2 regions of the Variovorax sp. genome follow, and region 2 is predicted to be linked to the other one. Evidence: riboswitches for the same ligand, from Rfam matches in the RefSeq annotation. Region 2 holds a riboswitch; the other holds the start of a gene.
What was found. A riboswitch is a leader RNA that binds a small molecule or an ion and turns the genes downstream of it on or off. The one in region 2 is predicted to bind thiamine pyrophosphate.
Positions count from the first base shown of each region.

Region 1: another riboswitch for thiamine pyrophosphate. It lies ahead of ACQY8B_RS09655 (purine-cytosine permease family protein); the one in region 2 lies ahead of thiC (phosphomethylpyrimidine synthase ThiC).

Region 1 is NZ_OZ257247.1:1,990,059-1,994,443, reverse strand. It holds gene ACQY8B_RS09660 (adenylate/guanylate cyclase domain-containing protein) at 1-1,542, opposite strand, end outside; TPP riboswitch at 1,765-1,865, shown strand; gene ACQY8B_RS09655 (purine-cytosine permease family protein) at 1,942-3,258, shown strand; gene thiD (bifunctional hydroxymethylpyrimidine kinase/phosphomethylpyrimidine kinase) at 3,203-4,051, opposite strand; gene ACQY8B_RS09645 (FAD-dependent oxidoreductase) at 4,096-4,385, shown strand, end outside.
Region 2 is NZ_OZ257247.1:27,818-32,202, reverse strand. It holds gene thiC (phosphomethylpyrimidine synthase ThiC) at 1-1,726, opposite strand, end outside; TPP riboswitch at 1,818-1,923, opposite strand; gene ACQY8B_RS00150 (YchJ family protein) at 1,950-2,384, opposite strand; gene ACQY8B_RS00145 (response regulator transcription factor) at 2,520-3,287, shown strand; gene iaaH (indoleacetamide hydrolase) at 3,310-4,385, opposite strand, start outside.

The DNA.
Region 1 (4,385 bases), 2.0 Mb from region 2:
GCAGGCGCGGTACTCCGCATCTTCCAGGTCGGCCGGCGCACCCCACAGCACCATGATGCCGTCGCCCATGAATTTGTCGACCACGCCGCCATGCCGCGCGAAGATGCCGGACGCGAGGTTGAAGTACTCGGTCAGCTGCCTCACGAGCACGTCGGCCTGCATCGATTCCGAGATGCTGGTGAAGCCCTCCACGTCGGTGAACATCACGGTGACTCGGCGCGGCGAGCCGCCGGGCGTGAGCGCGTGCCCCTTGGCCACGAGTTGCTGCAGGATGTCCACCGGCACGAACTTCCTGAAGGCCTGCAGGCTGCGCGCCGACTCGTCCAGCGCCTGGTTGAGGTGCTGGACCTCCAGCACCCGGCTCGGCTCCAGCGGCAGGTTGTCCAGCTCCAGCCGCCCGATGCGGCGCGCGACGCGCGAGAGGTTTTCGATGGGCCCGGTCACCAGCTTCGACAGCCGCAGCGAAATGAACAGCGCCAGCCCGAGGAAGCTGAGCGTCAAAAGCAATGACCACAACACCGAGCGCTGCAGGCCGCCGAGCAGCATCTCCTCGGGCTCCCAGCTGACGAGCTGCCACCGCGTGTGCGGCATGTGCGAGGTCTGCACGAGGTAGTTGCGCCCTTCATGCTCGAGTGAGAAAGCCAGGTCGTCGGCACCGCCCGCCGTGCTGGCCGCGAGCATGTGCGCATGAATGGCGCCGAGCACGCCGGTGTCGGGCGATTCGAGCTGGCGCACCGGGTCGGGATGGTCGCTGCGCGCGATCACGTGGTGGTCGGAACTCAGCAAGGCGCTCTCGCCGTTGCCCAGCGCGCCGAAGATACGCACGAGCCTCGACAGATGCCCCAGCGACACATTGGCGTCGACCACGAGCCCGCGCCTTCGGCCTTCTTCGTCGACGCGGCTGGAGGGGCGTGCGTGGCCGATGGCGAGTTCCTGCGCGTCGCTCATCAGGAAGGGCTCGGTCCACACCGGGCCTTTCGCTTTCACCGCCTCCCGGTACCAGGTGCGCTTCTCGGGGTCGAAGTCGCTGCGGTAAGAGGAGATGGAGGTCGTCGCGAAACGCTGCCTGGCGTCGCCGCCTTCGAGGTCCGGCGAGCTCTTGTATTGCCAGGTCTCGGTGCTGAAGTCCGGGCCGCGCAGCACCTGGCGGATGGCCGGAACCGGGTAGCGAACGGCCATCAGCACATGGCCGTCGTCGGTGGCCACGTTGATGCTGTCGAGCTCGGGGTTCTGCTCCAGCATGGTCCAGAGCATCTCGGCTGTCTGCTCGCCGTCCTCGCCGGTCGCATGCACGCTGGGCGAATCGGCGATGGCGCGGATGACGCCCTCGGTCTTGGCGAGGAAGGCCAGCACGTTGTCCTCGACCCGGTCGTGGTTGGTCTTGTGCGCGGTCGTGCCCACCTTGGACACCAGCTTCTCCGCCGCCCAGTAGCCGAAGGCCACCAGCAACAGCGACTGCACCAGCGCGACGGCACAGATGATGGTGCCTACGTCGACCCTGAAACGCCGCAGGCGAGCGCCCTTGAAATCCTCATCGGCCATGCGAATCCCTCTCCCTTTCTTTGTTCTTCCTGCCTGCTTATCGGCACACGCGCCCTTTTCTTCTGTTTTCTTCTGTTCTCTTCTGCTTTTTCTTCAGGGCGCGGGGATTCTCGCGCAGCAAGGGGGCGGCCCGAGGGTTTCCCCCTGCCAGCAAAGGCACGCCTGCCGTTGCGGCTTCCCGGCAGCGGATAAACTGCTGCCCGCGCCGTGGGTTCCCCGCGGCGCAATTGCTAGGGGTGCTGGGCGGCTTGCCGTTCGGCTGAGAAAGTCCCTTTGAACCTGATTGAGGTAATCCTCGCGCAGGGAAGCTGGTCCGGTGGCCGCTCACGTTGTCTCGCGTGACGACCGTGTCGCTCGGGCCCCGCCCACCTGCCAAACCTTTTGCACTGGAGCAAACGGATGGCACACGACAACAACAACGAAGCGCTGACACCGCTGCCCATGTCGCAGCGCGTCTTCGGCTGGCACGACCACGCCGCGCTGTGGTTCAGCCTGGGAGTCGGCCTGCTGGTGATGCAGATCGGCGCCTACCTGGTGCCCGCGGTGGGCACGCGGGACGCGGCCATCGCCATCGTGCTGGGTTCCTGCATAGGCGCGGGCCTGCTGGCCTGGACCGCGCGGCTCGGCTGCGAAAGCGGCCTTGCCAGCGCCGGCCTGATGCACGCCACCTACGGCAGCGCCTTCGCGCGACTGCCGGTGCTGCTGAACATCGTGCAACTGATGGGCTGGACCACTTTCGAGCTGGTCGTCATGCGCGAGGGCACGCAGGCCATAGGCCAGGCGGCGTTCGGGCCGTCCATCGGCTCGGCATGGGGCGGCGTGCTGACGACGCTGCTCTGGGGCGCTGTGCTGTTGGCCCTGCTCGCGGGCTCGATGGTCAAGCTGGTGCGGCGCTTCGTCAGCCGCTTCGGGCTGCCGCTGGTGGTGTTGTCGCTGCTGTGGCTCAGCTGGCAGTTCGCGACGCGGCTGCATGCCAAGGGACTCGACGCCTTCTGGGCGCGACCGGGCGACGGCAGCATGGGCATGTTCGGCGCGCTGGACCTGGTGATCGCGATGCCGGTGTCATGGCTGCCGCTGGTGGCCGACTACGCACGTCACGGCAAGCGCGGCACCCGGGGCCTGGGGAGCGCCTTCAGCGGCACCTGGCTCGGCTATGCGCTGGCCAACATCTGGTGCTATGCGCTCGGCGTGATGGTGGTGAGCGTGGCCGAGCCGGGCACCGAGCTGGTCACGGCGCTGCTGCTCGCGCAAGGCGGCCTGCTGGCGCTGGGCCTGATCCTGATCGACGAACTCGACAACGCCTACGGCGACCTCTACTCGGGTTCGGTGTCCACGCACAGCCTGCTGCCGCGCTGGAGCGTGAAGCGCTGGGGCCTGCTGCTGGCCGCGCTGTGCATCGGCTTTGCACTGGTGCTGCCGATGCACACGCTGGAGCCCTTCCTGCTGCTGTTGAGCTCGGTGTTCGTGCCGCTCTACGGCGTGATCATCGGGCGGCTTGGCAGCGGGCAGTCCGTGTCGGCCGGCGGTGCGCGGAAGATCGATTTCGGCGCGGCGCTGATCTGGATCGCGGGCATTGCCGCGTATCACGCGCTGGCCAAGTGGGCGCCGCAGTTCGGCTCAGCGCTGCCGACGCTGGCCGCGACCTTCGCGCTCGCGTGGCTCAGCCGGCCTTCAGCGCAAAGCGGTGCGTCGGCACTGGCGCAAAGCCGTGGTTGAGAGGACCATGACCCGCGCCGATCTTCACATCCGCCCCGGCGGCCATCGCGCCAAGGATGTACGCACGCGCCCGCTCGACAGCCTCCGGCAGCGCCGCGCCCAACGCCAGGTGCGCGGCGATGGCGGACGACAGCGTGCAGCCGGTGCCGTGCAGGTTGGGGCTGTCGATGCGCTTCGAAGCCAGCCGCGTGCGCTCGCCGCCGGACCGCAGCAGCACGTCGACCACGTCGTCGCCCGGCAGATGGCCGCCCTTGAGCAGCACGGCCTTCGCGCCGAGCGCCAGCAGTTCGTCGGCAGCGCTGTCGAGCGCATCGATACCGTCGATGGGGTGGCCGATGAGCAACGCGGCTTCGTCGAGGTTGGGCGTGACCACCAGCGCGCGCGGGAACAGTTCGCGCACCAGCACCTGCACCGTCTCGGCCGCGATCAGTCGGTCGCCGCTGGTCGCGACCATCACGGGGTCGAGCACCACGTTCCTGAGCTGGTAGCGGTCGATGGCCCAGGCCACCACCTCCACCACCTCGGGCGCGTGCAGCATGCCGAGCTTGACGGCATCGACGCCGATGTCTTCCACCACGGCCTGTATCTGCGCCTTGAGAAAGTCGGGCGGAACACCGTGAATGCCCGAGACGCCGAGCGTGTTCTGCGCGGTGAGCGCGGTGATGGCGGTCATGCCATAGCAGCCGAGCGCCGCGAAGGTCTTGAGGTCGGCCTGGATGCCGGCGCCGCCGCCGCTGTCGGAACCGGCAATGGAGAGCACGCGTGCGTAGCGCTGGGTGGGTGCTTGGGTCATGCCGAAAATTATCGGCGGTATCGAAGGTCGGAAGGAGCGAGACCATGAGCCTTCCTTTTCAATCCGCCGCCATCCTTGGCGCGGGCCTGATGGGCCGGCTGATGGCCGTCACGCTCGCGCAGGCGGGCTGCAAGGTCGGCCTGTTCGAAGCGGGCGGCCCCGATGCAGAAGGCGCTGCCGCACGCGTGGCCGCCGCCATGCTCGCGCCGTTGGCCGAATCGGCGGTAGCGCCGGTGTCGGTCGTGCGCATGGGGCAGCACGCGCTGTCGCGCTGGCCCGCGCTGCTGGCGACGCTGGCGCAGCCCGTGTTCTTCCAGCGCGAAGGCACGCTGGT
Region 2 (4,385 bases):
TCGGGCCGCACATGGAGCAGAAGTGCGCCACCTTGCTCGAGTCTTTCGGCAGCGTCTCGTCGTGGAATTCGCGCGCGGTGTCGGGGTCGAGACCCAGGTTGAACTGGTCCTGCCAGCGGAACTCGAAGCGCGCCTTGCTCAGCGCGTCGTCGCGCGAGCGCGCGCCCGGGTGCCCCTTGGCCACGTCGGCCGCATGCGCGGCGATCTTGTAGGCAATGATCCCCTGCTTCACGTCGTCGCGGTCGGGCAGGCCCAGGTGTTCCTTGGGCGTCACGTAGCAGAGCATCGCGGTGCCGGCCCAGCCGATCATGGCCGCGCCGATGGCGCTGGCAATGTGGTCGTAGCCCGGCGCGATGTCGATGGTCAGCGGCCCCAGCGTGTAGAACGGCGCCTCGTGGCAGTGCTTGAGCTGCTCGTCCATGTTCGACTGGATCATGTGCATCGGCACGTGGCCCGGGCCTTCGATCATGGTCTGCACGTCGTGCTTCCAGGCGATCTGCGTGAGCTCGCCCAGCGTGCGCAGCTCGGCGAACTGCGCTTCGTCGTTGGCGTCGGCGCCCGAGCCGGGGCGCAGGCCGTCGCCGAGCGAGAAGCTCACGTCGTAGGCCTTCATGATGTCGCAGATGTCCTCGAAGTGCGTGTAGAGGAAGCTCTCCTTGTGGTGCGCGATGCACCACTTGGCCATGATCGAGCCGCCGCGCGACACGATGCCCGTCATGCGGTCGGCCGTGAGGTGGATGAACGGCAGGCGCAGCCCGGCGTGGATGGTGAAGTAGTCGACGCCCTGCTCCGCCTGCTCGATGAGCGTGTCGCGGTAGATATCCCAGGTGAGGTCTTCGGCCACGCCACCCACCTTCTCCAGCGCCTGGTAGATGGGCACGGTGCCGATGGGCACGGGCGAGTTGCGCACGATCCAGTCGCGCGTGGTGTGGATGTTCTTGCCGGTCGACAGGTCCATCACGTTGTCGGCGCCCCAGCGGATGGCCCACACCAGCTTCTCGACTTCTTCCTCGATGCTGGAGGTAACGGCGGAGTTGCCGATGTTGGCGTTGATCTTCACCTTGAAGTTGCGGCCGATGGCCATCGGCTCGACTTCTGGGTGGTTGATGTTGGCCGGAATGATGGCGCGGCCGCGCGCCACCTCGTCGCGCACGAATTCGGGCGTGATGATGCGCGGAATGCTCGCGCCCATCGGGTTGCCCGCCACGCGCTTCGCACGTTCCTCGTTGGCGAGGTACTCGGCCATCCACTCGCGCTTGCCGTTCTCGCGCAGGGCCACGTATTCCATCTCGGGGGTGACGATGCCGCGGCGCGCGTAGTGCATCTGCGTGACGTTGGCGCCCGACTTCGCGCGGCGCGGCTGGCGCTGCAGCGCCGAGGCACCGGCGCGCAACTCTGCCAGGCGCTGCGCGTCGCGGTCTTCGTTCTTGGCGCCGTCGTCCAGCGCGTGGTGCGAGCGGCCTTCGTAGCTTTCGGTGTCATTGCGCTCGATGACCCAGGCGCCGCGCACGTCGGGCAGGCCGCGGCGCACGTCGATCTCGACCTTCGAATCGGTGTAGGGGCCGGAGGTGTCGTAGAGGGAGACGGTCTCGCCGTTGGTCAGCAGCACGTCGCGCACCGGCACCTGCAGGTCGGGCCGGCTGCCCGGAATCACGCACTTGTGGGAGGCGGGAAAAGGCTCGCGAGTGAGCGAAAGCAGCGAGGTGAACTTGTCGGGGGCATTCATCGGAGGCACTCCTTGTTGAGGGAAAGGGTGCTCCGCAATCGCTCGGTGGACTTCGGGAAGCCCGTCACGGAAGGGGGAGTGACGGACCGGAGTCAGGGAGTGCAGCTCTTCTTACGCCGGTATGACCCGGATCAAGTTCGCGGGTCGGCAGCTTTGCCATCTCAGCACGCCACATGCGTGCACCCCGGAGCGGGGCCGATTGTGCGAGCCGCCGACCGGCGCGTCAAGCCAGGGGCTGCTGCAGGTCGCCGTCGAGGTAGAACCAGCGCGCGCCCTCGCGCACGAAACGGCTGCGCTCGTGCAGCCGGGTGGCGGCGCCGGTGGCCGCGCTGCGCTGGCGGGCGACGAACTCGACCTCGGCGTGGTCGGCGTCCAGCACCGAGCGCGAACGGATGTCCAGCCCCAGCCACTTGACGCCGGGCTCGAACTCGATGGAGGCCGGCCGCTTGGCGGCGTCCCAGGTGGCGAGCAGGTATTCGGCGCGCTCGAGCACGCAGGCCGAGTAGCGCGAACGCATCAGCGATTCGGCGTCTGGCGCCGGCGTGTTCTCGAAATCGTCGAGATAGCGGCCACAGCACAGGGCGTAGCCGATGGGCTTGTCGCGGCGGTCGGTACGGCCGCAGGGACAAGGTCCGGTGGTGGGATCGATGGCACTCATGAAGACCGCTATTGGAACACCTTGCGGGCCATGTGCCGATGGGACAAGCCCCGGGGTACCGCGCCAAGGGCATCCACCCTTGGCGCGGCGCTTGCTAAACGCTAGCGTCACAGCGATCCCACCGGAAGAACGGCGATGTACCTCACAGGCACTGAACAGCAGGCGTTGCGCGGCGTATTCACGCTGCTGGCGGAAGACGCCGCCGGCAACGAGCGCGATATTCGCGAGCGTCTGGGCCGGGCGCTGCTCGACCTGCTGCGCGCGGACCAATTCGCCTCGTTCGTGTGGGATGCGGGCAGCCGCAGCTTCGGCGCGCGCGTGGCGATCAACATGGAGCCCGGCAACCTCGACCGCTATGCGCAGTGGCACCAGCACCACGACCCGATCACCTTCGTGCTGCAGTCGCGCCGCCGCGCCACGCGCGTGACCGAAGTGATGCCGCAGCGCGCACTGATGCGCACCCCGTTCTTCAACGACTTTCTCTCGCGCGACGGCCTGCACTGGGGCATGAACCTGCATGCGTTCGATGGCGACCGCGCGCTGGGCGACCTGCGGATCTGGCGGCGCAGGGAACGCGGCGATTTCGGCGACCACGAGAAGGCGCTGCTCGACCTGATCGAACCGGCGTTCGCCGGGGCGCTGCAGCGGGCCCAGCGCGCGGCTGCGGCCATCGCCTTGCCCCCGCCACGGCAAGCGCACGACGCTGCATGGTCCCTGCTGAGCGCGCGCGAGCAGCAGGTGGCGCGCTGCGTGCGCGAAGGCCTCACCGACAAGGAGATCGCGCGGCGCATGGAGGTGGGCGTGCCCACCGTGCGCACCTACCTGCGGCGCATCTTCGACAAGCTGGGCATCGAGCGCCGCTCGGCGCTGGCGGGCTGGAGCGTGCCGCCGGCCGGGCGCTGACCGCGCACGCCGGCTTGCTTGCTTATTTGGGCGCGGGCAGCCGGCCGAGCACCTGTTCCACGGCGAGCCCCACGGCCAGCAGCTTGCGGTCGCTGCCGGCCGGGCCGTCGAGTTCCAGCCCCACGGGCAGGCCCGTCGTCGCGCCGAGGCCCGATGGCAACTGCACGCCCGGAATTCCGGCGTTGCTGCCGGGGTCGGTGTTCTGGATCAGCGCGCCGAAGTTCTCCGGGCTGCTGGCTTCGGGCGCGGCGGCCAGCGCCACGCGCGGCACGGTCGGGAACACCAGCGCGTCGAGCCTGTTCTTGGCGAAGGTGTCGCGGTAGAGCTTCTGCAGCGCGGGGCGTGCAACGCGCATTGCGTTGTCGTAGACCGGCTTCGCATCGACCGTGCCGGTGGGCGCGGGCAGCTTGCGCGGGATCACGAAGGCGTCGAAGGTGCCCTTGACGTCGGGGCTGGCAATGCCGGCCGCGAGCTGCGCGATGTCGATGCCTGTGCGGTACTTCGCGAGGTAGGCCGCCATGTCGTCGTGCGCCTCGTAGAGCGCGAGCGGAAAACCGATCGCGCCGTTGAGCTCCATCAGCTTCGGCATCTCCACGTCCACCAGCGTGACGCCGGCAGCCCGCAGCCTGGCGAGCGCGGCGTCGGTGGCGGCGCGCGTGTCGGCATCGAGGTTGGCGTAGAAGGCCTGCACCACGCCGAGCCGCACGCGCTTCAGGTCGGCGGGCCTCAGCGGCTTGCCACCGGCGATCACGCCGTCGAGCAGCGCCACGTCGGCCATCGATTGCGCCATCGGCCCGGCCGTGTCGCGCGTGTGCGAGATCGGCGCGATGCCCTGCTGCGGATAGCGGCCCATGCTCGGGCGCAGCGACGCGCAGCCGTTGAACGCGCACGGAATGCGCACCGAGCCGCCGGTGTCGGTGCCGAGCGCGGCCGGCACCATGCGCGCGCCGAGTGCCGCGCCATTGCCCGACGAAGATCCGCCCGCGATGCGGCTCGCGTCGTAGGCATTGCGCACGCCCACCTCGGGGCCGCTCTGGAACGCGGGGTTGTAGCCGGTGACGCCGAAGGCCAGCTCGTGCATGTTGGTCTTGCCGAGCA